2 regions of the Neobacillus terrisolis genome follow, and region 1 is predicted to be linked to the other one. Evidence: riboswitches for the same ligand, from Rfam matches in the RefSeq annotation. Region 1 holds a riboswitch; the other holds the start of a gene.

Region 1 (16,571 bases):
TGGCCATTGGTGAATTCTTGAATAACCTCCCCTGATACTGGATCCAGTTTTACAGACTGTGGCACTTGTTGGATAAGATTAAATCGACTTCGATTTGTTTTACAATTAGGGCATCGATAAGGGGTGTTCAATTATTTTCCTCCTTCTGCAATAAAAGTCAGTATATTTTTTGCATTTTTCTGCTTGAATATGTAACAATACGTCTAGAGTATTGTTTCTGAGGAAAAATTAACCTCAGAAGAAATAAAATAGTAAAAATCGTTATTCAAAAAGAGTTTATTACTATTTTATAAGGGTATGGGTGTTATAGAAACAAGGGGGAGAAGGAACATGAAAAAACGAGTTTTTTGGTTGGCGATGTTGCTGATGGTTTTATTTTTAACGGCATGCTCGGGAGAAGAGGATGTGCCGGAAGAGGAAGAATTAAAATGGGTAGATGTAAAGGTTGACATTAATCCTGAAAAGCCGCTGCCTAATGAGCCGGTTACTTTTAAAGCAGTCGTGACCTACGGTGACGAGGTAGTAACGGATGCCAATGAGGTCACGTTTGAAATTTGGCGCTCAAAAGATGAGAAGCATGAAGAAATTGAAATAAAAAAGGCAACGGACGGAGCATATCTACTAGAAAAAACCTTTGCGATGGAAGGGACCTATTATGTTATTGCCCATGTCACTGCCGAAAGTATGCATAATATGCCGAAAAAAGAATTTGTTGTGGGTACTCCAAGTGAGCCAGAAGATAAAAATGCAAAGAGTCAATTTATGGAGGACCATGAGTAAAAAGTCTTTAACTTAATATAATCCGCCTAGAACATTTCGGTAATATCAATCTCTGAATATTGTAGTTCGACGCTTTTGGGGATACTGATCTCCAGTATCCCGTCCCGATAGTTTGCCGTTGCTCCTTTTTTCTTAACCATTGCTGGGAGGGTTAAACTGTGCTTATCATCAGGATTAGGGATATTTTCAATCATGATTAGATTAGCGGTGTGGTAGATTTTGATTTTTTTTAACCACTCTTCTGCTTTGATTGTAATTCGTACATAGACATGCTCATGTGTATCGTAGATGGTGTATTGCAATGAGGATTGCGACGAGTCCTGAAAATTTGAATCAGGGAACATATTTTTTAATAACTCCTGGGGATTCATCATTCCGCCTCTATGGTTGGACATCATTTTACCGATTATGTCTTGAGTATATTTTTCAATGTCTTCAGGGCGAAAAGAATTCATCGTTTGTTTCATATTTTGATTAAATGGGAATAAATTCCAAGGAAACATAGGCCTATCTTCCTTTCAGATTATCAATGTTATCTTGAACGGTACTCGCTAGCATTCTATGCAATATGAAGCCCAACCGTTAAAGAAAATAATCATTAACCATCAAATAGCATTAGAAAAGGGACAACAATGATTTGTTGTCCCTTTGTTGTAATAAAATTTAGTTGGGTAAAATACCCATTTTTGCGAGTACAAGTTGATAGGTAAATGACTAAAGAATATGATGAGGTGAGATTAACAAACAAAGGAGCGCGTTTTATGTATCCAAGTCACTTACCGTTATATAATAACTATCCAAATAGTGAAGAAGCTTACTTATATTCAAATCCATTCGAAGAGGAGATTTATTACGATGAAATTTATGGAGGCAGACAATTTGGTGGGTTCCCACCTCCATTTACACCTCCATTTGCACCTCCAGGTCAAGGACCTACGGGAGGCCCTCCAACTTCACCACCGCCATCTTTTGTTCCTCAACAACAAGCAGGAGCATTTGCCGTGGATCCAGGCGGAATTAGAAGATGCTTATACAGATACACCTATGTATGGCTGAGAGGTTTTGCGCAATTTTGGTTCTATCCAACATTTGTTGGCCGAAACTCTGTCTCAGGATATCGTTGGACTGGATTTAATTGGGTTTATTTCGGAATAAGCTTACGGCAAATCCAATCATTTACTTGCATTTAACAGTGTGAAGAATTCTATATTCGTAGGGCAGGAATATGCCAAAATAGCACACAATAATATTATTTTATCTTCCAAGCGATGCTTTTAACTAAGGCATCGTTTTACTTTTAATATAAAAGCCATTAACTTATATTAAAGTTTTCTTTTCTGGTTTTAATAATCGCCTATTTTGAACTGATACCAATCTTACGGAAAGGCAGATGGCGCCAATCGCTAATCCGGAAATTAAGCCGACCCAATACCCGTATGGACCCCAATTCGTAAAATTAGCCAAATAATAGCCTAAAGGGAGCCCAATCAACCAGTAAGAAACGAGTGCCATAATAAAGGTGATGTTGACATCCTTGTAGCCTCGCAATGCACCTTGAATCGGTGCCTGAAGAGCATCGGAAAGTTGGAAAAACAGTGCATAAATGAGAAAATGTGCGGTAAGCTCCTGAACAGCAGGGTCGTCTGTATAAATTCCAGCAATTTCACTGCGAAAAAATAAAAGGATAAGGCCTGAGAAAAATGCCATCAGTACCGCAATCCCTATCCCCAATAAGCTGTAGGTTCGTGCATCATCATTGCGGGAGGCACCTATCTCAAATCCAACGACAATCGTTAAAGCCATCGAGATGCTTAGCGGAATCATGTATAATAACGTGGCAAAATTAATCGCAGCCTGATGGGAAGCAATCGTAATCGTGTTAAAATCACTCATCAATAAGGTGACCGCTGAAAAAATACTCGTTTCAAAAAACATCGCAAAGCCGATAGGGACCCCGATTTTTAAAATTTCCTTCCATATTGTTATCTTTACAGGATAGAGCTGTCTAAATACTTGATAACTTTTAAAGGGTCTTTGCTTATGGATGATCCCAATTGCAATAAATGTAATGAGCCAATATGTGATCGAGGTCGCATATCCAGCCCCAACTCCGCCAAGCTCTGGAACTCCAAATTTACCAAAAATAAATAAATAATTAAAAAATACATTAATAGGCAAGGAAATAAGTGTGATCACCATTGATACTCTTGTCTTCCCTAAGGCATCAATGAATGAACGAAGCACATTAAAAACAAACAAGGGAATCATACCGTAGCTTAATGCAATTAAATAATTCTTTGCCACAATTTGAACCCCTGTATCTAAGTTCATTCCATTTAAAATCGGAGTGAGGAAAAAGGAACCTAAAAGGATTACGATGATGGCAATCACAACTGCAAGGTAGATTCCTTGTATTACAGACAACGAAACCCTTTGTGAATTGCTTGCTCCAAACAGCTGGGCAATAATAGGTGTGATGGCAACCATGATTCCACTGAGTCCTGTGAATATCGGCACCCAAAGGGAGGAGCCAATTGCGACACCTGCTAAATCAGTGGAACTATAATGACCGGACATCATAGTATCAAAAAAATTCATCATAAAAAGTCCGACTTGGGTTATTAAAATTGGAATTAAGATCACTAATAATTGCTGTAATTTCTCAGAAAGCGACAATGTTTTTTTCATAAGAGGTCCTCAGTTTCTATAATAATGATAACGGGAAAATTATATCATACTTTGCTAGAGTTCAATTATTCAGTGAAACGAACATATGAATAATGGAAAAGAATGAAAGAGCTTCTGTCTGTTAATCATAGATAATAAATGATTAAGGAGCGAACAGTATGGATTATAAATTAAATCGAATTAATCCAAACCAAACTCAAATTTTTTTCCCGGATGGAAGGTTTGAAACATTAACCAATGAGGAGCTGAGTCATTTTCTTTCGGAAGTGGGTGAAGATGAGGCAGTTTCAAGTGAAGGGGATACTGGAGAATAGTAATATAAAAAACGCTCCGATTCATTTTCGGAGCGTTACTTGTTATTGTCTAGCCTACGCTTCAAGCAATTGTGACGATTCTTGTTCTTGTGGATTGGTTCTTAGTACATGGAAAGTGTATTGATCCTTTGATATTTCATAAAGGTCATATACATTTTCTTTAGCATTTATTTGATCATACAAGGGTTTTCTGAGTTCGTTTACATTCATGACATAGGGAAGTTTTTCGGCAGCTTTAATGGACCGAATATTAGTTTTTCTAATGCGCATGAATACCCTTTCAATACCGAGCTCATAAAATAGTTCATTAAAAAATGCGTCCTTAGCAGGCTTATTATAACCTTTGCCATGATAAGGCTTGCCGAGCCAGGTTCCTAGAAAACCAGCATGATCCTGAATATCAAACAGATTAATCGTCCCAATCGGAGCGCCCCATTCATCAAGAATCGTACGTGAAATTAATTCACCGCGTTCTTCTGCTTCGATTGTCTGCTTCGTGATAAAAACAAACTCATCATAACAATTTGCCTTATGGCGCACAAAAGGGAAGACTTCTGGGTGCGTCATTAAATCATACAAAGTATGACAATCGTGAAGATCCCGCTTCTTGAGCATGCTAATCCCTCCAATTAAAGGGCAGTCCGAAACCGAACCCATGCGTAAAGAAACATCGGTCCATCCCACCCTCGAAATTTTTTGTGTTGCGAAAAAATTTCGGGGTGGGAATCGAACCCACTAGGACCAGAAAACTGGTGGCGCACCATTTGCCTTCCCTAATAACTTAGTATATTTAATTGTTTTTTGAAAAAAGTATCATACGTTACTTATATTATAAGAAATTATAAAAAAATGATATAGGTATTTTTATGAAATTTTTATGCTAATTATGACATTTGTCACTAATTTTTCACTTTTCTACATAAACAAATTCACCATTGATCATTGTCCATTTTGGTTTTGCGAAATAGCTAAAGGGATGATGACTCCAAAGGACAAGATCTGCGTCTTTTCCTGGTGAAATACTGCCTAATTGCTGGTCAATTTTCAAGTTTCTGGCCGGATTAATCGTGATTCCCTCAAGGGCTTTTTGCTCGGATAGTCCTTCACGAACCGCTAGCGCAGCACAGATGTTTAAATATTGAATCGGCGTATAGGGGTGGTCTGTCGTAATCGAGACTTCTATCCCGTGGTTAGTGAGCTCAAGGTACGTTTTCCATGTTTTATTTTTTAACTCAACTTTCGACCGCCGTGTTAAAGTAGGACCTACAGAAACTTTTAAGTTATATCCTGCTAATTCTGATGCGATCAAATGACCTTCAGTACAATGCTCAATTCGAAGGTCAAGATCAAATTCAGAAGCAAGTCTTACTGCAGACATAATATCATCCGCACGGTGAGCATGGATTCTAACAGGAATTTCACCTTTCAGAGCTTTAATAATGGGTCTCATTCTGAATGAATCTCGATTCTCCACTCTTTGTGCTTCATAAAATGCTTCTCTAAGCTTACCCATAATTCCCATCCGGGTGATGGAGTCAGCGCTGCCATGACTGTGGATTCGTTTCGGATTCTCACCAAAAGCAATTTTTAAACCAGCTGTTTCCTGAACAATCATTTTGTCAATGCTTTTTCCGGCGGTTTTAATGACAGATGTTGTACCGCCAATAATGTTAGCACTTCCAGGCATCACATGGACAGTTGTGATCCCGTACTTAACTGCATCGGAAAAGGCAGGATCGAGCGGATACACACCATCCATTGCGCGAATATGCGGGGTTAGCGGTTCAACCGTCTCGTTTGCATCATTTCCAGCCCAACCCGTTCCTTCATCATACAAACCTAAGTGAGTGTGGACATCGATAAATCCTGGAAACAAAAAATTTCCGAAACAGTCAACCTCTAGCGTGTTCTCAGTTGAGGGTAAATCAGTTCCAACCATCATTATTTTTCCGTTTTCAATTAAAACGTCGCCTTTTGGGATGGGCTGATTGGTGATCGGATAAATATGTGCATTGGTTAATAATAGTCTCATGATGTATCTATCCTTATGTGATTAATGACCTTACTGTATATTACTAATATTATGCACATAGTGAGCTTGTTCTCTTCTAATTTTGAGGTATTTCTAGAAAAATCCCATAAATTGTAATGTAAGGATAACTCCTCCAAGAATCCAAACATATACGGCAAATATTTTCAAAGACCGCTTTTTTAAAAATGAAATCATACCGACTACGGCCAAATAGCCAAAAATAGCGGAAGATAGGGTGGCAATAAATAAACTGCCAAATGAAACAGCTTCAACTGTGTTTGTAGTCATTTTAATGAATTGAAGAACAATCCCCCCAGCGATCGCAGGAATCGAGAGCAAGAATGAAAAATAGGCTGCCGTTTCACGATCAAGCTTTCTAAACAGCCCGGCAGCGATAGTAAGGCCTGAGCGGGATATCGCAGGAAAAATAGCAGCTGCTTGGAAAGTTCCGATAAAAAGGGCGTCACCATAACCAATTTCACTCGTTTTCCTGCTTCCTGATTTCACTCCATCGGCCAACCAGAGAATTCCCCCCGTTATTAAAAACTCCCAGCCAATGGTTACCCCAGTTTTCGAAATCTCATCAAATAGATCATTAAATACAAAACCAACCACTACGGCGGGAATCGTCCCTACTACTAATAATAACGATTGCTTTTGAAATGGATGTTTGATGATATCTATTAATTCCTGTTTATAAACCACTAAAACAGCTAGTAATGTTCCAATATGCAGCATCGTATCAAGAAACAGCCCCGCTTCATCAAGCTGAAAAAGGTGCCTTCCCAAATACAAGTGCCCTGTGCTTGAGATAGGTAAAAATTCAGTCAAGCCTTGAATTATTCCGAGGATAAAAGCCTCAAACATTGACATATGTTCATCATTCCTTATTTTTTACTCGGTGAGATACACCTCTTAGAAAATGTATTCATGTTGTCCTAAACAAGAACATGAATATCGTTCCCGTCTTGGCTCTTTCGGTTGCTTTCGGGCACGATCACGCCTTGATCGTTCCCGTCAAGGCACTTTTCGGGCGCTTCCGGGCACAATCACGCACTGAATGTTCCCGTCATGGCGCTTTTTTGGCGTTTTCGGGCACGATCACGCACTGAATGTTCCCGTCAAGGCGCTTTTTTGGCGTTTTCGGGCACAATCAGGCTCTGAACGTTCCCGTCAAGGCACTTTTCGGGCGCTTACGGGCACAATCATGCACTGAATGTTCCCGTCAAGGCACTTTTCGGGCGCTTACAGGCACAATCAGGCTCTGATCGTTCCCGTCAAGGCACTTTTTTGGCGTTTTGGGGCACGATCACGCACTGAATGTTCCCGTCAAGGCACTTTTCGGGCGCTTACGGGCACGATCACGCACTGAATGTTCCCGTCAAGGCACTTTTCGAGCACTTCCGGGCACGATCACGCACTGACCATTCCCGTCAAGGCACTTCTCGGTCGCTTCCGGGCACACTCACGCACTGAGCGTTCCCGTCAAGGCACTGTTCGGGCACTTCCGGGCACGATCACGCACTGACCATTCCCGTCAAGGCACTTTTCGGTCGCTTCCGGGCACAATCACGCACTGAGCGTTCCCGTCAAGGCACTTTTCGGTCGCTTCCGGGCACAATCACGCACTGAATGTTCCCGTCAAGGCACTTTTTGGTCGCTTCCGGGCACAATCACGCACTGAATGTTCCCGTTAAGGCACTTTTCGGTCGCTTCCGGGCACAATCACGCACTGAACGTTCCCGTCAAGGCACTTTTCGGTCGCTTCCGGGCACAATCACGCACTGAATGTTCCCGTCAAGGCACTTTTTGGTCGCTTCCGGGCACGTTCACAATCTGATAGAGGGGAACAACCGGCAAGAAAATTTGGGTCGGGAGAAAATTGCCTTTTGTAAATTCACACAATGTTGAAACCATTCTGAACTATTTTCGTAGAAAATGCTATAGAATAAATGTGAAAGATAAAAGGGGAGTGATTTTGCATGCCTACGAATGAGGAACGGACATTGGCTGCAGTGATTTATGTGATTAGTTTTTTTACTGTCTTTATCGGTCCCGTGATTATTTGGTTGTTGAAGAAAAATGATTCGGATTTTATTGATTATCATGGCAAGGAATATTTAAATTTCCTGATTTCCTATACAGTATATTCGGTGGTCAGCTTGCTATTAATGCTTGTTTTCATCGGGTTTGTTTTAATATGGGTTGTAGGGGTTTTAGCGTTTATTTTTACGATCGTAGCAGCGATCAAGGCCTATGAGGGTGAAGAGTACAGAATTCCGCTTATCTTTCGAATCATTAGCTAGCTAAAAAGAAGACACAAAGGTGGTGAAACAATGGAAGTCCTCGAAAATTTAAATATTGCAATTATACTACCACTCATCATTCTTCAATTAATTCTTTTAATTGTTGCATTAATTGATTTAGTCAAAAATGAAAATACTAATGGACCAAAATGGGTCTGGGTGTTAGTCATTGTTTTTATCAATATAGTCGGTCCAATTGTTTATTTTGTGATTGGAAGGAGAAATCAATAATGTCGGTTATCTCGGTTAAAGATTTGAAAAAAAAGTTCCAAGATAAAGAAGTGATAAAAGGATTGGATTTTAACCTGGAAACTGGCAAGTGTACTGCGTTAATCGGTCCGAATGGGGCGGGAAAAACAACTATATTAAGGATGCTCTCAGGGTTAATCAGGCCTTCATCGGGGAAGATTGAATTTCAGGATAAGGAAGCCAGAGGCGATATTCGTAAAATCATTGGGTATTTGCCTCAATTTCCTGTTTTTTATGAGTGGATGACGGGCTTCGAATTTCTTCTATACGTGGGTCGTTTAGGTGGATTATCTAAAATAATTGCGAAAGAACGGGCTGAGGAATTATTACAGCTCGTTGGTATTGCTGACGCCAAAAATCGCCGGATTGGAAAATATTCAGGCGGGATGAAGCAACGTTTAGGCATTGCCCAGGCTATTATTCATCAGCCTAAGCTAGTCATGTTAGATGAACCGGTTTCAGCATTAGACCCTTTTGGCAGGAGAGAGGTATTAGACCTGTTAGAGAAGCTGAAACAAAATACTACAATCCTATTTTCAACCCATATTTTAAATGATGCCCAAGAGGTTTGTGATAATATCTTATTTTTACACGACGGGAAACTAGTAGAATCCGGCACGATGGAACAATTGCAATCGCGGTACCGTCAATCGAAAATAGTGGTTGAGTTTATCGAGAACACTGAGGATATCATTAAGTCTCTAACGCTTATTCCGTATATTAGCTCAAGCTCCATAGAAGGAAACGAGGCAACATTGGTTGTAACTGATCTTGAAAGAGCTAAAGTTTCATTATTACGTGAGATAGCAGATAAAAACTTACCGATTACCAGGTTTGAGGTGGGACGGTTAACGTTAGAGGATGTTTTCCTGGAGGTGGTGAAAAAATGAGCCAGTGGCTGATCATCTTAAATAAAGAAATATTGGAAATGGGAAGAAATTTTAAATGGATCTGGTTTCCAATCTCTTTTATTTTACTCGGGGTGTCAGAACCGATAACTACATACTATATGCCTCAGATCCTTGATTCAGTTGGGGATCTCCCTGAGGGTGCTGTTATTAAGTTCCCGACGCCATCTGCTCCAGAGGTACTGTTTCAAAGCATCGCACAGTATAACACAATTGGTTTGCTAATCATTGTTTTGGCATCTATGGGATTAATCGCAGCTGAACGAAAAAGCGGAGTAGCAGAACTAATTCTCGTTAAACCGGTATCATATTTTTCCTATGTAACAGCTAAGTGGGCAGGGGCAATGTTATTATTATGGGTTGCTTATTTTCTTGGATTTCTAGCAAGTTGGTATTATGTTATTATCCTTTTTGAGCACGTATCGTTTACTGTATTTTTCATTTCGTTTGGAGTATATGGGCTATGGCTGTCGTTTGCTTTAACTGTGACGGTCTTCTTTAATACGGTTTTTAAATCACCTGGTGTCGTTGGGTTTGTCTCATTGGCAACCATTATTATTCTTAATTTAGTATCAGGGATGCTTGCTCATGTACTAGAATGGAGTCCAGCTCAAATATCAGATTATACGAGCACCATTTTGACAGGAGGGAATATGCCGGATGAAGCATGGGGTGCTATAGCTGTTACAGCAGGATGTATTGTCGGGCTGTTGGCTCTTTCCGTATCGGTTTTCCGTAAAAAGGAACATACATAATGATAAGTCAAATAAATAAACATTATTTTACAATAGTGATAAAATAACAATAAAAAGAGTCGTATTGACTGCTCATAAAATGAAGGGAAGGAACGTTGTGTTAAATAATGTTGGTTTAGTATTGGAAGGGGGAGGAATGCGCGGGGTTTACACCGCGGGTGTTCTTGAATGCTTTTTAGAAAGTAATCTCAATTTTCCATATGTAATTGGCGTATCTGCGGGTGCCTGTAATGCAGCATCCTATTTATCGAAGCAAAAAGGAAGAAATCACAAGGTTAACATCGACTATGTGACTGACCCGCGCTATCTATCCTGGCGCAATTTTTTAAAAACAAGACAGGTTTTCGGTATGGATTTTATTTTTGGTGAAATCCCTAATAAGCTGGTTCCATATGACTATGATGCATTTTATCGAAGTCCAGCTGAGTTTGTCGTTGGAACAACTGATTGTATTACAGGGAAGCCGGTTTATTTTTCTAAACAAGAATATGGACATGAGATCCTAACGGTATTGAAAGCGTCAAGTTCGTTACCTTTTGTTGCAGAAGAAGTTTCTTTTCAAGATAAAATTTTGCTTGATGGCGGAATCAGTGATCCTATTCCAATTAAAAAAGCACAACAGGACGGGTATAACAAAAATATTGTCGTCCTGACAAGAAATTATGGCTATCAAAAAAAGCCATCGCGCTTTCATTTTTTAGCCAAGGGAAAATACCCGAATTACCCAGGCTTACAAAATGCCTTAAAGCGCCGCTATCAAACATATAATGAAACGATCCGTTATTTAGAAGAAGAAGAGAACAAGGGGAATGTCCTAATCATTCGTCCTAGTGAGCCAATTGAAGTTGGTCGGATGGAACGAAAGCCAGAAAAGCTAGAAAAACTTTATGAATCAGGCTATAAAGATGCCAAAAACTATATTCAAAAAATAACTCAATGGTAGCGAATTAAAATGTATTAAGCTGAGCCCGGAACAAATGAAAACGTTGTTCCGGGTTTGTTATTTAGTTTTTACATAGGAAAAAACAATCATGTTTATTACATGGAAACAATAGAATGGTAAAAAGGTTGATTAGGACAAGGAGAAAAATAGATGAACATTCAACAATACTATCGATCCGCTGCTAATATTGCTCTAAACGAAAGTATCGCTTCATTTGTTCCAGTAATCTTAATTTTGGGTGGTGGCATATATTTCTCTGTAGACTTACCTTTATTTTTGGTCATCCTCCCCTTTATTGTATTTAGTTTTTACTGTTATCAAATATATTTAATCCAGCATCGCCGCAGTCTTGAAGCAATGACCAAAAAGCCATCTGTTGATCTTGGATTAGTCAGGACTGAACACCTTTTAATTACCTTTATGCCTGCCCCATCATTAAGAATGCTGTTGTTTGAACCGAACGGAAACCTAATCGGGGAAGTCCGGGACGAGAGGTTTTGGTGGTGGAGGTGGTTTCTTCCATATTTTATAGACAAGCGCTTCCCAAAGACATATGGGTTATATAGTCCACAAAACAAGCTAAAAGCTTATTATCGTATCAATGCCCGAACAAAAGAAGTAAAAATATATGATTCAGACCAAAATGAAATGGGTGTTTTTAATAAAAAAGCTGTGTTAAAGAACATTTTTGAATTTGACCACTCTGTTGATTGGAGTGGAAGGTGCGAGACTCCTGCGGGAGAAGGTGTCACGGGAGACCCCGCAGGCGCTATGGCGCCGAGGAGGCTCGCGGACTCCCCCGCGGAAAGTGAGCACCTGGAACAGAAATCAACAGCTAAATTTTACAGGAACAATAAAAAAATAGACCCCACATCTCAACAAAAGAGGATGGGGGTCATTCATTCTTTATTGAATAATCAAGACATTTTTGTTGAAGGTTCTTCTGTCTATCAAGCTAAAAAATTTAGAAATCAACAAGGGCATGTTATTGGAAAGTTAATAAAAGGCTGGATGCCCTTGGAGTGGGGGCATCAATTTCGAGACGCGAATACGCCAATATTAATTTTTGATGAGAAACTAAATGAAACAGAGAAAATATTAATGATTGGTGTATTAGTTGACTTTTATCATTATACAAGCCACTAAATAGCTGGGAACTCATTTAGCCAATCGCTCTCGGATTTTCCTTTTTCGATAGAGATACCTACCTGTATCAGCTATATCATGAATGGCCGAACGGTTTGTAAAGGCGCCAAACAATAGTCCGGCAATAGGAATCATTTGAAGCAGCTTCTTCCAGCCGAATTGATCCCGATAAGTGAACACAACCTCTCGCCAACCTTGTATTTCGGCAATTACTTCTCGATCACGACTGGAATTAGGTTGATCAAAGCTTGATAGCTGCTGTAAAATGGCTTTCTTACCTACGATATCAGAGGAAACAAACTGCAAGCATTTTACAATGAAAATGCGTTCCTTTTCTGAATGAGGATCGTATCCATAGCAAATTGCGATATCTTGCAATGTTTTTAACTGAAGTCCTAATAAAAGTGGGATGTCAAGGGAAATAGTAAAGATTCCCCCCACACCTGTACTGGCCCCTTGGACTGTAGCGATTTTTTTTCTGCTATTTGTCAATTTTTCGGCTGCTTGATCCATTTCGATTAACGGTAAATTGGCAGTGTCTTGAAGATTTTCAACATGTTCTAGATGTGAATAATAAGACTTAATTTTATCGGTTGAGCTTAAATAGCGGCCGCCTGTTTGGATATATTGACTTAGTTCATCGATGATTTGGCCCATTTTTTCTTGGAGAAAATTTGGAGTCCATTTATCTAGAAGCTTAAACGGGAGACGGCCTAACTTTTCCCAAAACCACAAGTCGCTCTGGTCCTTTTCCCAGGCTTCACATTTTGCCAACTCTGCTTGTAAAAATTCAACTGTTTCGTTCATGTATTATTTATTTTTCCTTTCTTATTCCTTTTATTTCCTATTAAAATCCTAATCACATTATGTTATACGAAACAGAATTTGGAAAGTTTCGAAATATACAGACTTTTCTTATAGAAAATGAAAAAAGCCTGTGAATAAGCAGGCTTTTTTGTATTATGAATGTTCATGATGTATTGTTTTGGTGATTACGCTTCGATCTGATAACTTTTCGACTGATAGTGTGCAATATATCGATCAAGCCTTTGGCTGATTTCTATTGTTTTTTCACTCGAAAGACCTTCTTTGAGACCGACTTTAATCATTTCTTTCCGAAGAGATTCAATTATCCCTAAAAGCTCAGAATTCCGATCAGCACATACTTTTGCTAGCATGAATCGTCTCCCTTAAACAGTCTATATTTGCCAATTTACCATTATTTTAGGAAATAACGCTGTGACAAAAGACACTTATCGACAAAATATTTATCGACAAATGAAATCATATTTGAATATATTATTATTTTTTAACTAAATGAATTGCAGGAATAGTGTAATTAAGGTAATATGTCAATAAATAATTAAATATGTAAAATCATATCGATTTTGATATGATGCCTTCGGGGTCGGGTGAAATTCCCAACCGGCGGTGATGAGGATTTATCCTCTTAGCCCGTGACCCGGTTTCATCCTTATGGGTGGAAGCGGTGGATTTGGTGAGATTCCAAAGCCGACAGTAAAGTCTGGATGGGAGAGGGCGTTTTAGCGTGAAAAATCTTATTTTTTAACGCTTATTTCAGTATGTATTTAGACCCCGTACATTTATTTGTACGGGGTTTGTTTATATCATTATTTAAGCTAATACTAGAAATGGTAGGAATACATGCAAATGCCCAAACAATTATCTATGAATACAGCTTTACTATTGGTTTAAAGTAAAGGGGGGATAATACATGTTTACGGGGATTATCGAAGAAATAGGAACCATCCAAAAAATACATAAACAAGGTTCCACAATGGTTTTAACCATTCAAGCTCAAAAGATCTTATCAGATGTTCATTTGGGAGATAGTATAGCGGTTAATGGTGTTTGTTTAACTGTAACGGATTTTTCCAAGACAATCTTTTCTGTTGATGTAATGCCGGAAACCTTCCACTCCTCTTCACTCTCTTTATTAAAGACAGGTTCAAAGGTTAATTTAGAAAGGGCTATGGCGGCAAACGGAAGATTTGGTGGTCACTTTGTTTCTGGTCACGTGGATGGAACGGGCACCATTACTTCCATTAAAGCGGAGGAAAATGCGGTTTATTTTGACATCTCGATTCCGGATCAAGGAGTTCCTTTCGTCATGCCGAAGGGTTCAGTCGCCATTGATGGGACATCACTAACAATATTCTTTGTTAAGGATCGGACCATAACGATCTCCTTAATTCCTCATACACGAGGTGAAACCATTTTAGGTCATAAGCGAGTTGGTGAAATCGTTAATATTGAATTTGACATGTTAGGTAAATACGTTCATTCGATGATCGAGAAAAAAGCTGAAACAGCCAACAAAGAAACGAGAATCACTGCTGATTTCCTTAAACAAACCGGTTTTATGTAAAATGGAGGGAGAAAAAACTATGTTTCATTCTGTTGAAGAAGCCTTAGAGGATTTAAGAAAAGGTAAAATGGTAATCGTTTGTGATGATGAGGATAGGGAGAATGAAGGAGACTTCCTAATGCTTGCTGAATTTGCCACTCCTGAAGCGGTAAATTTCATGGCTAAAGAAGGAAGAGGGCTTATCTGTGCTCCTATTACAGAAGAGCTTGCTCAAAAATTAGACTTAAAACCGATGACAGAGGTCAACACTGACACAAATGGGACGGCATTTACGGTAAGTATCGATCATATTAGCACTTCTACTGGAATTAGTGCATTCGAGCGATCTGACACGATTTTAAATATGCTTATTGATTCAGCAAAACCAGAGGATTTTAAACGTCCTGGTCACATTTTCCCGCTCATTGCCAAAACCGGCGGTGTGTTAAGAAGAGCTGGACATACAGAGGCAGCTATTGATCTCGCGCGTCTTGCCGGGGGAAAGCATGCGGGTGTCATTTGTGAAATAATGAATGAAGATGGAACAATGGCAAGAGTACCTCAATTAAAGGAAATTGCTCAGCGTTTCGATTTAAAACTGATCACCATCCAAAACTTAATTGAATATCGACTTACTCATGATTCGCTTGTAAAACGTGAAGCAGATATTCAACTGCCAACCGAGTATGGGAATTTCCGTGCAGTTGGCTATACAAGTATTGCTGATGGAAATGAGCATATCGCACTTGTGAAAGGTGAAATTAACGAGGAGGTTCCTACTCTCGTCCGAGTTCACTCAGAATGTTTGACTGGTGATGTCTTTGGTTCTCACCGCTGTGATTGCGGTCCTCAGCTTGAAGCAGCCTTAAAGCAAATCGAAGAGAATGGCAGTGGAATTCTCCTCTATATGCGCCAGGAGGGAAGAGGGATTGGGCTGATGAACAAGCTCAAGGCCTATAAACTTCAAGAGGAAGGCTATGATACGGTTGAGGCTAACCATAAATTAGGCTTTAAAGATGACTTGAGAGATTATGGTGTTGGGGCCCAGATTTTACGAGATTTAGGGGTTAGAAAGATGAAACTGTTAACCAATAACCCAAGAAAAATTGCCGGTCTCGGAGGCTACGGCCTGGAAATACTTGAAAGAGTTCCAATTCAAATGGCTCCAAAGGAAGAAAATAAACAATATTTGCAAACAAAACAAGAAAAGCTAGGACATTTATTAAAATTATAAATTAAGGGAGAGTTTAAATATGAAAAAAATTATTGAAGGAAATTTAATTGGCACAGGATTGCGTGTAGGGATCGTTGTTTCTCGTTTTAATGAATTTATTACAAACCGCTTATTAAGTGGTGCAGAGGATGCGTTAAATCGTCATGGTGTAAATGAGGAAGATGTTACAGTTGCCTGGGTTCCGGGTGCATTTGAAATTCCAATCACGGCAAAAAGAATGGCTGAGTCTGGTAAATTTGATGCTGTTATTGCACTTGGTACCGTTATTAGAGGTGCAACACCGCACTTTGATTATGTAAATAGTGAAGTAGCGAAAGGTGTTGCAAGTACAGCCCTTCAAAGCGGCATTCCAGTTATTTTTGGTGTATTAACCACTGATACAATCGAACAAGCGATTGAGCGCGCTGGTACAAAAGCTGGAAACAAAGGCTGGGAATCTGCAGTCGGTGCCATTGAAATGGCTAACTTATTTAAGCAATTTTAATGTTATTTTTAAAGAATTCGGTTGAATTCTTTCTGGGGGAATTACAAGTGGATATTGAAATACTAAAATGCCATGGGTCAGGAAATGACTTTTTGCTAATTGATGAAATTTCCAACCCTTATCTATTTTCAGAGAAGCAACGGGCTGATTTAGCCAAAGCTCTATGTAATCGTGAGACAGAGCTGGGTGCTGATGGAATCCTGTTTGTATTAAAAAGTGATGTAGCCGATGCGAGAATGCGTGTTTTTAATGCTGATGGTTCGGAAGCATCAATGTGTGGTAATGGCCTGCGCTGTGTAGCACGTTACGTATGCGAACTACTTGGGAAACCAAATGCGTTAATTGAAACGATGAAGGTAAACCT
Region 2 (16,571 bases), on a different contig from region 1:
CCTCCGAATACCTTAATTGGTTGACCGGCACTTTGAAAGCCCGAAAAGGTAAAGTTTTTTAGAAGCACATCTCTTGCTCGGTACTGAATCGCACAAACGGGGTTTCCCTGATAATCATAATCGGGGTCACCTATTAAAGTGAAATGGTTAATGGCAACATTTTTATATGCGGATACCACTAACCCGCGTGGTGTGGAGTCCTTATATAAATCTGACCAGACAGGGGCAACAGAAACTAAATTAGTCGCGACAATATTATAGGCAGTTTTAGATTCAACATCAGTACTTTTGTGATGACCGATATGGCGAAAATTATATGAACGGTTATCGTTTATGGAAAGATGCCCGACAATATGAACATTTGATGCAGCCGAGGAATTTTGATGCGCTTTAATTTCTACGCCACCAAAGCATCTTGTTGAAGAATTTCCTACAAGCACGACATTTCGAGATCCGTCATCGATCTCAAACCCATTCGAATTAGAGAACCCTTTCTGATGAGCCCGACCGCTTGGATCGCACATGTGGGAAAAAGTAATCAAAATATCATCACTATGATGGGTGGTGATCCCGTCGTCCCCAAAGCCGAATCCGGTTAGTCCATCGAGCCACACATACTGGCTTCCGCCCCGGGCCCTGTGTCCATCTCCTGCATAATTATACAGAGTAGAGGTAATATCAAAGCAATGGAGACCTGGATTGATGGCTTCCACATCTCTTACCCAGCCATACTTAACCTTTGCATACGTCAAACAACTTGAATGATTCCCCCAAGTACATGTCTTTGCGACATTGCCGAGCCTTTCAACATTCCAGTCTAGACTTAATGCTCCCACGAAAATATGGTGGTTGCCTCGCCAATGGTTTGCGTTTGTGATAAGTCTGGTACCTACAACGGCCACATCATTCAGTTTAATGGTGGTAACACCTTTACCAGCCCCAACTAAAATGGTCCATGAAGGAAGCTGTATTCCCTTTGTGATATAAATACCCTCTGGGACAATAACTTTAACCTGTCCATTTCCGATTGCTTTTTTAAACGCGATCGTACAATCTGTTTTTCCGTCTCCTACTGCACCAAAATCAACCACATTCACTTCTCTTGTTATGTTCCTATTTAGTCGGCTAAATTCTTGATCCAGCTTTTCCTTCCAATCAGGGTAGATGTTGCCCTCAGAATCAACCGAAATCTGAGTATGATCTAAAATTCTTGTAGGCTTGGAAAAAAGGCGCCAAAGCCATTCGATTGTTTTTTGAGTGAATGGAATGGAAGTGGAGGGGGGATAAACTTTTAAATTGGGTAGTCGGTTCTCATTTAACTGAATAAACAACTGTTCTGTCTCTTTAACGGCTTCATTCAAATCGAACTGGCCTTCATTTATTTGTGCCAATAGTTGTTTGTTTTTTCTGGGATCATGAGTTTTTTCTAAATGGAACATACTGGCTCACTCCAAATTAAGCGCTATGGTTACTTATCATTGTACCATTTATAAATTGAGTTTGATTTTGGGTTCATAATAGTATAGCTTTCGGCAGAAAAAATCATATCTGTTTTAAGCATTTTGCTGATTAAAAATCAACTCTTCAACAAATAAAGTAAGTTACATATATTGTATAGATTCCATAAGAAAGGATTGAAACATAACATATGATACTTAAGGGTTTGTCGGAAGAACAGCTTAAGAAATGGCAACAAAACGGCTGTCTCTTTATTCCTCGCCAGGAGCTATTTAGTGATGAGATGAAAGAAAAACTAATTAAGTGGGTTGATGAAGTTCAAAACTTACCTGAAACAAAAGGAAAATGGATGAAATATTATGAGAACAGTTTGAAGGATGGAACGAAAATATTAAATAGAATTGAAAATTTTCTTCCATACCATAAGGAGCTTGACGATTTAGTAAATGGTAAACAGATGTTAGAGCTTGTTTCGCAATTGTTTGGTGAACAGGCTGTACTTTATAAGGAGAAAATAAATTTTAAACTTCCAGGTGGAGAAGGTTTCAAACCGCATCAGGATGTATTGGCAGGCTGGGACGAGTTTGGCCATACGTTGCATATTTCTGTTGCTATTTGTATAGATGAGGCCAATGAGAAGAATGGCTGTTTAGAGTGTGCATTAGGTGAACACCAAAAAGGACTTCTTGGCCCAATGTTTAAAGAACTTCCGAAAGAGGTTGTTGATTCATTAGATTGGGTATCTTATCCAATGCAGCCAGGGGATATGATCATTTTTGATTCCTATACACCGCATCGATCAGGAGCTAACCTAACAGATACAACAAGAAGAATGATCTTCTTAACGTTTAACAAACTATCTGAAGGGGATTACCGAGAAGAATATTATAAAAATAAACGAATCAGCTTTCCACCTGATTTTGAAAGAAAACCAGGAGAAAACCACGAATATAAAATCTAGCCAAGTTCATCGCCACCACCACATTAATGCATTACTGCGTCGGGGGACAGTCCCCCGGTGCGGTAATTTGCTAAAGAATGCGACAATAAAAGGTGCCTGATCCTCTGTTAAACAACTGAGGTCAGGCACCTTTTATTTAAAGATTAATCTTCCATTGTTGATAAATCACCTGTTGGAAGGCCAAGCTCCCAAGCTTTAAGAACACGACGCATGATTTTTCCGGAACGTGTCTTCGGAATAGACTCGCGGATTTCAAAAAGGCGTGGTGCAGCATGAGCGGCAAGCTTTGTCTTAACGTGGTTGCGGATCTCCTCAAGTAATTCTTGACTCTCAACATATCCAGGACGCAATGTTAAGAACGCTTTAATGATTTCACCACGAACAGGGTCTGGTACACCAATAACACCAGCTTCTGCAACGGCAGGGTGCTCAACAAGCTTGCTTTCGACTTCAAACGGCCCAACGCGCTCACCAGATGTGTTGATAACATCATCGACGCGGCCTTCGAACCAAAAGTAGCCATCTTTATCCATATAAGCAGAGTCCCCAGAGATAAACCAACCATTTAAGAAGTATTGCTGATAACGCTCCGGGTTGTTCCAGACAGTCCGTACCATTGCTGGCCATGTTGGTTTAATTGCAAGATTCCCCATGTGGTTTGGAGGAAGCTCATTTCCATGATCATCAATAATACTTAATTTAATCCCTGGTAGTGGTTTACCCATTGATCCAGGACGGATTGGATTACAACGGAAATTCGCACAAATCGAAGATCCGGTTTCTGTCATCCACCAGTTGTCATGGATACGTAAATTTAGTGTTTCAAGACCCCAACGGATAACCTCAGGATTTAATGGTTCTCCTGCAGATAAAACGTGGCGAAGCTTTGAAATATCGTATTTTTTCGGAAGCTCAGCACCGCTGCTCATCAATAAGCGGAATGCAGTAGGGGCACTAAACCAAACTGTTACGCCATACTTTTCTAAAGTAGCAAACCACTCATCTGCATCAAAACGGCCGCCGCGAAGTACGTTCGTTACTCCGTTCAACCAAGGGGACCACATTCCAGCAGATGTCCCGGTAACCCAGCCTGGGTCTGCAGTACACCAATATACATCGTCTTCTTTTAAATCATATGTCCATTTACCTGCTAAATATTGATGAACCATCGCGTCATGTACTTGAAGAACACCTTTAGGCTTTCCAGTAGAACCTGACGTATAGATCAACAACATGCCATCTTCACGGTCTACCCATTCGATCACATATTCATCTGAGCTCTTCATTAAATCTTGGTATAAAAGCTGATTTTCAGCTGTTGCTTCGTCAGCCCCAACTAAAATTACATATTGCAATTCTGGTAAATCTTGAACCGGAATTCGTTTAAGAAGTTCAGGTGTTGTAACAACGGCCTTTGCACCACTGTCTAGTAATCTATCTTTAACAGCTTCTTCCATAAATGCTTCAAACATCGGACCAGCAATGGCTCCGATTCTGATAATTCCTAACATAGCTACATATAGTTCGGGGCTGCGCGGCATGAAAATAAACACACGGTCGCCTTTTTCGATACCTTTTGAACGTAGGCCGTTAGCAAATCGACAAGATAAATTTCTTAAATCAGAAAAAGTGTATTCTTCATTACGATTGTTGTCACTATAAATAAAAGCCGTCTTATCGCCACGTCCTTCATCTGTATGACGATCAATTGCTTCATAGATCATGTTAACGCTTCCAGTTTTAGACCAGGTAAAGTGTTGTTCAACTTTTTTCCAGTCCATTTCTTTAACTGTTTCTTCATAGTTTTGAAGATTTGCATTCGGATCAATGGTTTCGATTCCAACAACGTTTAAAGCATTATTCATTAAATGTCCCCCTATATTCATTTAAATATTGTTATAAAACAGATTATAAATGAAAATGATATACTATAACAATATTTATTTTTAAAAAATTCAAAAAAATTTAATTTTTTTAAATAAATATGCCGTTTTAGAAGGATTTCTATCGAAAATGATAAAATAAAGAAAAACAAAAGAGGACCAATATGAATATATTCGAGGCAACTGATGCTAGTTAAGAAGATAGATGGAAAAACGATTCTTAATGATGTGTCTCTTCACTTTGGAAGAGGATAATGAAAAGCATATTCTATATTCTCATCTAGGAAGCAAGTGACTGACCAACTGAATTAGGCGATCACCTATTTTACAATAAGGAATATCTTATGATTGAAGCCATAAATATGGAGGAATCTTCATGGGATACTTTGTTACTGTAGAGCCAGGTGTCGATATATTTGTCGAAGATATTAACCCAGGGGGCAGCAAGACGATCGTATTTATTCATGGTTGGCCGTTAAGCCATAAACAGTTTGAATATCAGTTTAATGTTCTACCGGCAAGGGGGTACCGCTGTATTGGTATAGATTGGAGGGGCTTTGGTAATTCCGATAAACCAATTAGCGGCTACAACTATAACAGGCTGGCAGATGATATCCGTTCTGTGGTGGATTCACTTCAATTAGATAATTTTGCACTGGTGGGACACTCTACGGGTGGGGCGATCGCCATTCGATATATGTCTCGATACAATGGTTATGGAGTATCTAAGCTTGTCCTTATTGACGCTGCAGCTCCTGTTGGTTATACAACAGAAACTGCTAATACACTGCTTAAGGAAACGTTAAATGACCGGCCTAAAATGATGCAGGGAGTATCCGATACTTTTTTCTTTCAGTATATAACTGGTCCTTTCTCTAAATGGTTTGTTCAAATGGGATTACAGGCTGCAAGCTGGTCAACCGCGGCAATTATTGTTTTATTAAGGGATGAGACATTGCATGCGGACCTTCAACAAATCGTTGCCCCCACTTTAATTATTCACGGGATTCATGACAAAGTTATTCCATTTTCACAGGCTGAAGAAATAAACCAAAAAATAAAAAATTCTCAACTTGTTCCGTTTCAATATAGCGGTCACGGCCCTTTCTGGGAAGAACGTGACAAGTTTAACCAGCTATTAATACAATTTATTTAATTCTTTACACTCTTTTTTTTCTGAAAATAACAATGGCTACTGTTTGCAGTCTAATAAGTAGTATTGTATTTTAACTATAGAGATTATTGCATCATTGGCAACGTCCGCACATCATTTGTATTCTACAGTGATGGGTTGGACGTTTTATTATTTTTGGAAAAAGAGTGGAGGTATTTGCGGTGAAAAGTTTCATCGTTTTATCCGTATTTGTCGTTCTTAGTGCTTTTCTATTTTATCAATCACAAGGGCTAAAAAGGACTTACATAAGGGAGGCCACTAATAGAGTTAAGCAAACAATGGAGTTAGAGACTGAATTTATTCATGAAAAGGATGTCCAAAATCTCCCTTTAATTGTTAAAAAATATCTTAAGTATACTGGGACAATCGGAGCGGAGAAGGTAAATAACGTGCGGATTTCAGCTGAAGGCCAATTTAATATGGGAAATGGCTGGTCCAAAATGACAGTAGAACAGTTTAATTTCTTTGGCAAAAAACCTGCTAGACTATCATTTATGAAACTAAAAGTGGGAGTTTTACCCGTATTTGGTTTAGATAGTTATTTAAGCGGAAAAGGGAAAATGTTAGGGGAAATCGGGGGGGTGTATACAATCATTGAAGGTACTGGACCCGAAATGGATCAAAGTGAGCTTGCAGTGTTTCTAAGTGAAATGTGTACTACACCAGCTGCACTGGTAGATAAAAGGATTACTTGGGAGGAGATCGATCCCTTAACAATAAGAGCAACATTTAATGATAAAGAACTAATAGTATCTGGGATTTTGTACTTCAACCAAAAAGGGGAATTGACTCAATTTACCTCAGAAGACAAATTGTATCAAGAAAAAGATAATTCCTATAGTAAGGTCCCCTGGTCTGTCCTGATAAGCGATTACAAAGAAATCAATGGGCAAAAAATAGGAACATATACAAAGGTTGTTTGGCATTTTTCAAAAGGAGATTTTGTTTACGGAAAACTCCACCTTAAGGAATTAGAAATTAACACCAAAGAATTTCATTAATCAAAATTCGATGTATTGGAGAAGTTTTGTAGCAAAAAAAACTGATGTAAAAGTAAATATTTTTTGCGGGGTGGCTGTATTTGATGAATATAGGTACACAGACAATCGAAACGGATAGGCTTCTCCTAAGAAGGTTCACACTAGAAGACGCTAGTGATATGTTTAAAAATTGGATTAATGACAAAGAGGTTCAATCAAATTATGGTGAACCAGTATATGAAAGTATTGAATCAGTTGTTGAATTCCTTAATAGTTGGATAGCATCGTATTCTAGTAACGAATTTTATAGATGGGCCATTATTTTGAAAGAGAAAAATGAAAATATAGGACAAATAGCATTTTGTGAAATGAACGTAATTCATCGTTTTGCAGATGTAGAGTATTGTATCAGCAGATTTTATCAAGGAGAGGGATATGCATCAGAAGCACTATCCGCTTTAATTAGTTTTACATTTGAAAAAACAGGACTAAACAGGTTACAGGCTTTTCATAGGGGAAGAAATATTGCATCAGGGAAAGTCCTGCAAAAATCAATGATGAAATATGAAGGAGTATTAAGACAATCGTTCTTTGACAAAGAAATAAATGAATTCGATGATAAAATCTACTACGGAATAATAAAAGAAGATTATGTGAAAAATGTTTAGTCGATTATCCCTTTATTATCAGGTAGAACGAAGTGGGTGTAAGTAATACGTTTTTAGAAATAGTTTTATTTAGAAAGAGCTGAATAGCTCTTTTTTTATTATTAAAGTCAGTTAAATTGCGTCTCAGTTTTTATTAAAGGCACTCCGATTTATTTATACTATCGCAGTTAATACTATCAGTGATATTTAATGAATTATATGTGGTCAAATGTCGAGAAAAAGTGTACAATCATTTTTAGATTTGTACCTATAAATTTAATATATAACTATAAATTTTGTTGATTGGTATAAAAATTGGAGGACAGATTAATGAAGTTTCCACATGATTTTTTATTTGGCGCAGCTTCTGCTTCTTATCAAATTGAAGGAGCATGGAATGAAGATGGTAAAGGGGTTACGAACTGGGATGTTTTTTCAAAAATACCTGGAAAAACGTTTGAGGGCACAAATGGAGATGTAGCCATCGACCATTATCACCGTTACAAAGAAGATATTAAATTAATGGCAGAAATGGGACTTGAATCATACCGTTTTTCCATTTCATGGGCTCGGATCTTGCCTAGCGTAGACGGAAAAGTGAATGAAAAAGGCTTAGAATTTTATAATAATGTGATAAATGAATGTTTAAAATACGGGATTGTTCCATTTGTTACGTTGTATCATTGGGATTTGCCTATTACTCTTGAAGAAGATGGCGGATGGACAAATAAGCGAACAGCCGAAGCCTTCGTTAAATATGCAGAAACCTGCTTCCGGGCATTCGGAGACCGTGTCAAACACTGGATTACCTTTAATGAAACGGTTATGTTTTGTGGCTTAGGTTATTTAAAGGGTGCGCATCCACCTGGTATCCAAAACGATCCGAATAAATACTTTCAAGCAACACATTACGTTTTTTATGCCCATGCAAAATCTGTGGAAGTTTATAAAGAACTGAATCAATATGGAGAGATTGGGATAACGCATGTTTTCTTACCAGCATACAGTGTAGATGATAAACAAGAGAATATAATAGCTGCTCGACATGCCAATGAATATGAAACGTTTTGGTATTATGACCCCATTTTAAAAGGGGAATATCCATCTTATGTGGTTGAGCAATTACAAGAAAAAGGCTGGACACCAAGCTGGACAGAAGAAGAATTGGATACGTTAAAAAGAAATGCCAACAAAAATGATTTTATTGGGCTAAATTATTATCAGCCGATTCGAGTTGAAAAAAATCAAGAAGTGGTTTCATCCTTGAAACATTCGAGAGAAACTTCCACCTTGGCCCCCGGCAATCCTTCATTTGATGCCTTTTATCGGACAGTCAAAATGGAAGATAAAACGTATACCAAATGGGGCTGGGAGATATCCCCTCAAGGATTTTTAGACGGGCTTCATATGTTAAAAGTGCGTTATGGTGATATCAAAATGTACGTAACGGAAAATGGACTTGGTGATGAGGATCCCATTATTGAGGGTGAAATTGTCGATGTTCCTCGTATTAAATATATTGAACAACATTTAAAGGTGGTTAAGCGCGCCATTCAAGAAGGGATCCATTTAAAAGGGTATTATGCTTGGTCTGTCATAGATCTATTAAGCTGGTTAAACGGTTATAAAAAGCAGTACGGTTTTATATATGTGGATCATCATGACAATTTAAATCGAAAGAAAAAGCTGTCGTTTCATTGGTACAAGCACATTATTGAAACGCGGGGAGAAGAGCTGTAGGGAAAACAAAACCTCTTGATTTTCATCAAGAGGTTTTGTGTATAATAGAATCAGCAAATGATTTAGGACGGGAAACAGGGAGATTATATGGCTGTAAAATATAAAGAAATTGCTGACAGTTTAGAAAGAGACATTCAAGAAGGGAAATTTAATCAATCGAAAAAGCTGCCGACAGAAGATGAGCTTATCAAAGCTTTTGATGTAAGCCGAAATACGATCAGAAAAGCCATTCATCAGCTTGTCAATCGTGGGCTTGTCTATCAGGTGCAAGGCAGCGGAATGTTTCTTAGGGAAGAATCTGTTACAGATTATATAAATTTAGGAAGTCTTAGAGGACTAACAAAAGATTTGATATCAAAATCAATTGAGACAAAAATCCTGGAATTACAAGTGCTAGAAGCGGATGAAGAAAAAGCTAAGCAATTGCGATGTGATGTGGGAACCAAACTTTATTTTATTAAGCGGCTAAGAATGGTAGATGATGAACCCTTCTCCATTGAGATAAGTTACTTTAAAAAAGATATTGTGCCATATTTAAATGAAGATATTGCATCGAGTTCTATTTATAGTTACCTAATTGACGACTTAAAACTAAACATTGCTTTTGCTGACAAAGTCATTAACTGCGAAAAAATTGATGAAGCAAGTGCGAGACTGCTTCAAGTTAATCCGCAAGATCCAGCATTGATAATTGAAAATACAGTTTGTTTAGCAAACGGAACCATTTTTGAATTATCTAAATCAATCTTCCATTATCAAAAAGCAAAAATCTTAAATCGAATCAATTTTAAATAAAAAAGATGTTCGCTGCCATATGGGCAGTTTTCTTTTTGAGTTAAACTGTGAACCGAGTATCAAACACTGAAAATATAGTGTTTGATATTCTTTTTTTTTGGAAAGGATTAATATCCAAAAAGGGATTTATGAAAAATTTACTCTAAATGATGAGTTCTTTTTATATTTTTTGTTCAAGCTAAGAAGAAAATCTTAAGGAGGTTTTTTTATGCCAGTGAAACCTGCAATTACTTCATCCGAACTTGGTACGTTATGGCTTACATATCAAGAAAAAACAATGATTTTACGCATGTTGGAATATTTTATCGAAAAAGCGGATGACGAAAAAGCGAAGGGTATTATGACTGATTTATATGGAGAAATTGACCTTTATGTTGGCAAAGTAACAGCGATTTTACAAAATGAGGGTGCTGTTATACCTGTAGGGTTCACTTCTCAAGATGTTAACAAAGAGGTGCCAAAGTTATATGATAACGGTTTTGACATCATGTTTATTCGCTTACTAAAACAAATAAGCATGGGATTGCATGCACTAAATATAACGATGGCATATCGTGAAGATATTATAGTATTGTTTAAAGAACTTACTGCCATGACTCAAAAATATTACAATCTTTGCACCCAATATTTGCTTGAAAAAGGAATGCTTGCTCGAGCTCCTTATGTTTCAATGCCAAATTCAATTGAGTTTGTTAAAGATACCAGTTATTTAAGCGGACTCGCCATGAATCCATTTACTGAAAAACGGACCTTAAATACCGTTGAAGTTGCGCATCTCCATCATTCCATTGAATCAAATGTCATAGGGATGCAGATGATTCTCGGCTTTGCTCAATGTGCAAATGAAACAGAAGTAAAAAACTTCTTTCATCAAGGAGCAGAACTTGCAAAAAGTATTGTAAAGGAATTAAGCGAAACCTTATTAGAAAGTGGTATACAGTCCCCTGAACCATCGGGTGGCAATGTAACCCCTTCAACAGTGGCTCCCTTTTCCGATAAGTTAATGATGTATTGTACAAGTATGTTTTGTAGTTTTTCTATGGGAAGCAATTCATTAGGAACTGCTTTTAGTTTACGAAATGATTTACCAACAAAAATGACTATTTTCATGAAAGATGTTTTTGAATATGCCCATCATGGCGGAAAAATTATGATTAAAAATGGTTGGATGGAAGAACCACCTCAGATGGGGAAAGACGGGAAATAATTGAAGAAATACAAAAAGGCACTTGTGATCTGGATTTTTTCACAAGTGTTTTTTATTGACCAAATAAATCAAAACGTGGCCGGTATCGCTTATATTTTAAATACATGTGAATTTTTGTGGCTAGGGGATATTTGTTTATTTTGGAGATAATTGGAGAATAGTAAAGGTATTATTGAAAGACTATAGGTGTTTTATATGGAGCGTATATCATTAGTCCAACTATTTGTATTTACAACATTTTTTCAAATAGGAACTACAATCATTTTTGGTTTTGGTAGCGCAGCAGGTAGAGATGCTTGGATTGTTACAATAATTTCAACAAGTTTAGGCTTGGCTATAATTGGCCTATATCTCGCTTTAATGTATTTTAATCCAGGTTTAACCTTAGTTGAATGGTTCCAGTCACAGCTTGGAAAATGGCTTGGAACCCCAATTGCTTGGCTATATCCCATGTTATCTTTGTACGAAATGGGGAGAGGATTAAATGATGTAAAATTTTTAATTACCTCCCTCATTATGGTGGAAACACCTAAGATGGCTATAATTATTACATTTGTTCTAATCTTAACTTATAGCCAGATATGCGGTTTAGAGGTTTTAGCAAGAGTTGGCGAAATCATCTTACCCATATTTTTACTAATGTTTATCATAATTATCTTTTTAGTTATTGGAAGTGGTCTTTTAAAAGTGGCGCAGCTTCAACCCGTTTTAGAAAACGGATGGGCTCCGATCTGGAAAGTTACCTTCCCACTTTGTGCGAGTCAAGGATTTGCGCAAACTTTAGAAATGGCCATGATTTGGCCGCTAGTGAATGCAACGAAAAAAAATATTGTTAAAACCACAATTATGGCAACCCTTGTTTCAGGAACTGTTGTTTTAATAACTCAATTGATGCTTATAACAGGATTAAGTGGCTTTTTATATACTTCCGGCAACTACCCAACGTATACCTTAATTTCAAAAATAAGCATAGCAGAGTTCATTCAACATCTTGATGTATTTGGTATTTTATTTTTTCTTATTTCGGCTTTTTTTAAAGTATCACTTCATATGTTCTTTTCAATTCGAGCCATTCAGTTGCTGACAAAGACAGAAAATAATCGAAAGATCATCATTATTGTTACCCTTTTAGCTATAATGTTAGGTCACAGTGTATCTTTAAATTTTCAACAACATATACAAGTCGCCTTTGATATATTCCCTTACAATTTATGGCTTCCTCTTTTATGGGTACTTCCTATTTTATTGTTTTTCGTCACATTAATTAAAAAAGTTGTGCTGAAAGCAAAAAATACATAGGAAATGTTAAGGAGTTTTTTCCATGATTAAAGTTTGGTTATTTCCGTGGGTATCGGATTACATGATTAAAAAGCCCGTAGCAATGCCTGTTTTTATGATCATATTGTCTGTAGTTTTATCAATTTTTACTTGGATAAGGCAACGAGAGAATAAAAATAAGGGATAGCCGGAATTATTCCATACAGGAATTGAACTGAAAAGGCGGTCCAAAGTTGCATTATGCTACTTTTAGGACAGCCTTTTTCATTAGTTTTTACTGTTCTTATTTGCGTGAGAACCATCACAGTTTCCATTAGGGTTTTTTGTGTTTCCACAACCACAGGCTTTTGCCATTCTTTTCGCCTCCTTTACCTTTAGTTTGTGAATCTCGAAATCATTATAAATGATTCCGAAACAATATAAAAGTTTTTTGTGAGAAAATTTTCCAAAACGCACCTCTATACTTCATTAGAAACCTATAAAAACAGTTTGTTTGTAAGTTTTTTCGACAAACATATTCACATCTGTATAAACTTTGTATTATAATAAGCTTAAAAAATAATAGTTTCTATCTTCGGGGCAGGGTGTAATTCCCGACCGACGGTGTTGAGAAGTAATTCTCTAAGCCCGTGAGCCTTTTTAAGGCAGGATTTGGTGTGATTCCAAAGCCGACAGTATAGTCTGGATGGGAGAAGATGGAGGTTTAGCAGCGTTTAAATTTAAACAAATTAAACGTTTATTGAGCATTCCTTCTATTTAAAAACTCCCTCAGGTTATTAAACTTGAGGGTTTTTTATTGGATTGGTAGCTTGCTAACACTTCCCTTCTAAGAATGATGGATTCTAAAGAAGGAGAGAGTAAGATGAAAAAGATCAAGGTTAGACAATTAGTTTCAATTGCAATGTTAAGCAGCATTGCGTACATTTTAATGTTTCTAAATTTTCCGGTGCCGCCATTTCCAGCTTTTTTGAAAATTGACTTTAGTGATATTCCAGCACTAATTGGTGCATTAATCTTTGGTCCATCAGCTGGTGTATTAATTGAATTAATGAAAAATATTCTCGACTATTTTATAAAAGGCAGCGAAACGGGCGTACCTGTTGGGCATATTGCAAACTTCCTCGCAGGTCTGCTTTATATCCTGCCAACTTATTATTTTTATAAAAAAATGAAAACAAAAACTGGCATGACGATCGCATTAGTTCTAGGAACAATTTTGATGTCAGTATGCATGAGTGTTCTTAATTATTTTGTTATTCTACCAGCCTACACATATTTCTTAAACATGCCAGCCATGAGCGGCCCAGAAATTCGTCAATATATTGTAGCAAGCATTCTTCCGTTTAATTTTATAAAAGGAATTGCGATGTCTGTGGTGTTTATGCTTCTTTTTGCAAAAATGGGCGGGTGGCTTAACAAGCAAGCTTCTATTAGTTAAACAGGTAAAGTGATAGTCTTAATTCATAAATGCTTTATAAAAGAAATCGAGTGTAAAATCGTAATGATTTTTACACTCGATTTTTTTTATTACTGATTTGTAATAAAGGACAATCATACAAACAAATCTACCATCCCGTAATAAGATAAATATTAAAAAGGAGATAACAATGGCGATAATTCCGAATTTTCCACAACGATTTCTTAGAGAGCACGAAATTTGGCATGGGAATATGGGGATGGATGTACGTTCTGGTGATGGAGTAGAATTCCTTGAATTTCATCGTGATTTTTTAAGAAGGGCTTTAGAGTGGTACAATACCCAAGGGCTGAATCCAAGAATGGTAGAGCCATGGTCGTCAATTCCTCTTGAAATTAAAAGTCATCCACGGTGGAGCAGGAGACTACAACAAGCAGAAAATCGAATTACTAGAGATTTGGAATCATTTAGTTCGTCTGATGAGTTGGGATGGTTTTTACAAACTTCATCCCTTCATAATGCTATACACGTGATCGGATCAGAAGTATTTAATGATGATGATTTTGGCAGCGTTTCGTTGGCGCCAAGAAGCACCCTTTTTTATAACTGGCACGGACTGATTGATAATTGGTGGAGCCAGCTTTAATTTTTTTCGGCCGAATTATAAAACCCTCGGTATCCTTAAACCAGCCCTCTTTTGATGAATGGATTACTATTTCCTTTGTACTGAAACTAATTTGTTTATCTTAAAAAGAGACAATAAGCGAATTTTAAAGTAAAATTAATGTATCAAAATACTATTAACACATTAATAATAATGGAAATTCCGGGAGGTAAAAATTGTTAACGAATCATTTAGATTTTAGACTTGAACCAAAATTGAAGGAACTGTATGAAGAACACAAGAAAAGGGCGGAAAAGATTGATTGGGGCTACCATGATTTCTTGCCTTGGGACAAAGCTCAGGATTTTCGAAGAGTACCGTGGGATCCAAGCCAGGTAACCCTTCCACCGGGTGTAGTGACTGCTGTGGAGACTGCTCTTTTGACAGAGGTAAATTTGCCGTGGTTTACATCACACCTTGACCAAACATTCAAAGGATCCCTTTCAGTCATTAAGGATTTTGTCCATACATGGACAGCAGAAGAGGATCAGCATTCTAATCTCTTAGAAACTTATCTGTTAATTACAAGAAACACCGATCCAAAACGCCTGCATCAATTGCATAAACAAACGGTAGAAGGCGGCTGGCAGCCGAATTTCCATACACCGTTTGAAACGATGGTGTATACATCCCTTCAGGAGTTGGCGACGATGGTGTTTTATAATAATGTCGCCAAAGTTGCGGGGGAGCATGATAGAGAATTGGCAAGTCTCCTTAGAAGGTTGGCGAAAGACGAGACTCTCCATTACGCTTTTTATCGCGATGTAATTAAATTCCATTTACAGCTTGAGCCTAATTATTGCTATTACCTTGGTTATGTCATCATGAATTTCCAAATGCCAGGCACTGTTATGCCCGACTTCGAAGATCGAATGTCAATTATCGCAAAAGAAGCTAATTATGGACCTTTGGAATATTTCGATCAAGTATTAGACGTAATTGTTGATTACTGGGAACTGGAGAAGTTAAGACCGATTTCACCTGAGGCAGAAAAGGCCCGCTTGGATATTCTCAAATATCATGCAAGACTTAAACGAGTTAGGGACCGTTTTAAAAGATCGTAGTGATTATCTAAGTGTTTATAATTTCTATAAAAATTTAAAAGGTATCCGAATGGATACCTTTTGTTTATAAGCAATTTTTTTAATCCGACCTAGTTAATTATATCTCGATTTTATTAACCGGTAGTATAGACCCGTTATTGTTTGAATCACTAAAAAGACTGGAAAAGAGTAAGAAAGTTTATAACCGTTCTGAAAGTGCAGGATGTCCAGCTTAGTAAAAGCCCACTGCGCTCCAATACCGATAAAGGCCCATGCGATTACATAAATAATCAGTGTCTTTTTAGTAATCGTTAATTTTTCATACAAATAAATAAACATAAACCCAAACGGAGCAAATAAGAAATGATAGGCTAGATCAAATAATTCATAGCGATTTGAATCATTTAACCTATAAAAATCCATTAAACCACCGCCAATTGTAAAATCAAATAGAATCCCAATTGTAAATCCCCATACTAGAGCTACAACTGTGATATCAGCGGGAAGTTTTTTACGTAAAAGAAAAATTGGGATATAAGCAAAGCCATTCATCACCATTATGGCTATTTCGTTTTTATCAAAGCTGTCCCATAAGATCATGTGAATTTGACCTCTCTAATCACAAATTTGCGGAATAATTTATAGGAGTAGTAGGCTATTAAGTGAAGCGCGATAAAGTATAAAATTTCATATGCAAAGTTCCATCTGGTGAAGTGAGTAATGTTGTAATAAAGGGATAGAGTTGACATTAGAGCCAATAGGGAAATCGAGCCAAGTATGGTCACTAAGGACTTAACTCTCGATTTTGAATGAAGCAGGAAATTTAATTGTGTCACTAAAATCAAAGGAATAGTAATACTTCTATGTAATAAGAAAGCTGTGTAATTAATTGGTTCGTTGGTTATTTTAATGAATTTAAATTCCTCAAATATAATCCATGACCAATTCACGTTAATAATGAGGATAATTAATATGATAAAGGTATTTTCTAATAGAGATATTTTTTTTTGGATAACTGCAAAGATAACTGAGACGAGCCAAGCAACAAAGAAAAACACGGAGAATCCCAAATTCATCCCTCTTTTCTATGGTAATAAATAATCATGAGCTACTTTTTTCCTTTAAAGCGGGCTTAAATATTGATTCCTGCCATTTGTAGAATCCGTATAAAATGATCGCAAATGTGACGAAAAGAAAAAAACGTTCCCATGGAGTAATATTAACTAGCGTGTAAATACCTAAAATATTATGAAACAAATAATGGAACGGAAAAATTGCAAACAGGAAATCCAGAATGATGTTCGTAATAAGGTATCTCCAAAAC

What was found. Region 1 has a riboswitch for FMN ahead of ribE (riboflavin synthase). Riboswitches for the same ligand answer to the same signal wherever they lie in the genome.
Region 2: it holds a riboswitch for FMN, as region 1 does, so the genes downstream of both, ACI48O_RS16150 (ECF transporter S component) here and ribE (riboflavin synthase) in region 1, are expected to answer to the same signal.

The regions. Positions count from the first base shown of each region.
Region 1 is NZ_JBKFGH010000020.1:316-16,886, forward strand. Features, by position in the region: gene ACI48O_RS13085 (DNA alkylation repair protein) at 1-131, opposite strand, end outside; gene ACI48O_RS13090 (FixH family protein) at 331-780, shown strand; gene ACI48O_RS13095 (Hsp20/alpha crystallin family protein) at 807-1,283, opposite strand; gene ACI48O_RS13100 (hypothetical protein) at 1,542-1,970, shown strand; gene ACI48O_RS13105 (MATE family efflux transporter) at 2,098-3,468, opposite strand; gene ACI48O_RS13110 (hypothetical protein) at 3,627-3,782, shown strand; gene ACI48O_RS13115 (GNAT family N-acetyltransferase) at 3,837-4,397, opposite strand; gene ACI48O_RS13120 (amidohydrolase) at 4,690-5,817, opposite strand; gene ACI48O_RS13125 (undecaprenyl-diphosphate phosphatase) at 5,908-6,687, opposite strand; gene ACI48O_RS13130 (DUF4870 domain-containing protein) at 7,797-8,120, shown strand; gene ACI48O_RS13135 (PLD nuclease N-terminal domain-containing protein) at 8,151-8,351, shown strand; gene ACI48O_RS13140 (ABC transporter ATP-binding protein) at 8,351-9,259, shown strand; gene ACI48O_RS13145 (ABC transporter permease subunit) at 9,256-10,032, shown strand; gene ACI48O_RS13150 (patatin-like phospholipase family protein) at 10,130-10,975, shown strand; gene ACI48O_RS13155 (hypothetical protein) at 11,126-12,121, shown strand; gene ACI48O_RS13160 (EcsC family protein) at 12,134-12,928, opposite strand; gene ACI48O_RS13165 (aspartyl-phosphate phosphatase Spo0E family protein) at 13,114-13,299, opposite strand; FMN riboswitch at 13,516-13,666, shown strand; gene ribE (riboflavin synthase) at 13,857-14,510, shown strand; gene ACI48O_RS13175 (bifunctional 3,4-dihydroxy-2-butanone-4-phosphate synthase/GTP cyclohydrolase II) at 14,530-15,723, shown strand; gene ribH (6,7-dimethyl-8-ribityllumazine synthase) at 15,743-16,207, shown strand; gene dapF (diaminopimelate epimerase) at 16,255-16,571, shown strand, end outside.
Region 2 is NZ_JBKFGH010000026.1:54,835-71,405, forward strand. Features, by position in the region: gene ACI48O_RS16100 (glycosyl hydrolase family 28-related protein) at 1-1,439, opposite strand, end outside; gene ACI48O_RS16105 (phytanoyl-CoA dioxygenase family protein) at 1,649-2,419, shown strand; gene acsA (acetate--CoA ligase) at 2,563-4,284, opposite strand; gene ACI48O_RS16115 (alpha/beta fold hydrolase) at 4,679-5,458, shown strand; gene ACI48O_RS16120 (DUF6544 family protein) at 5,638-6,477, shown strand; gene ACI48O_RS16125 (GNAT family N-acetyltransferase) at 6,561-7,124, shown strand; gene ACI48O_RS16130 (glycoside hydrolase family 1 protein) at 7,434-8,843, shown strand; gene ACI48O_RS16135 (GntR family transcriptional regulator) at 8,931-9,638, shown strand; gene ACI48O_RS16140 (DUF3231 family protein) at 9,847-10,845, shown strand; gene ACI48O_RS16145 (GerAB/ArcD/ProY family transporter) at 11,041-12,144, shown strand; FMN riboswitch at 12,690-12,824, shown strand; gene ACI48O_RS16150 (ECF transporter S component) at 12,986-13,561, shown strand; gene ACI48O_RS16155 (tyrosinase family protein) at 13,731-14,186, shown strand; gene ACI48O_RS16160 (acyl-ACP desaturase) at 14,381-15,268, shown strand; gene ACI48O_RS16165 (hypothetical protein) at 15,362-15,847, opposite strand; gene ACI48O_RS16170 (hypothetical protein) at 16,349-16,571, opposite strand, start outside.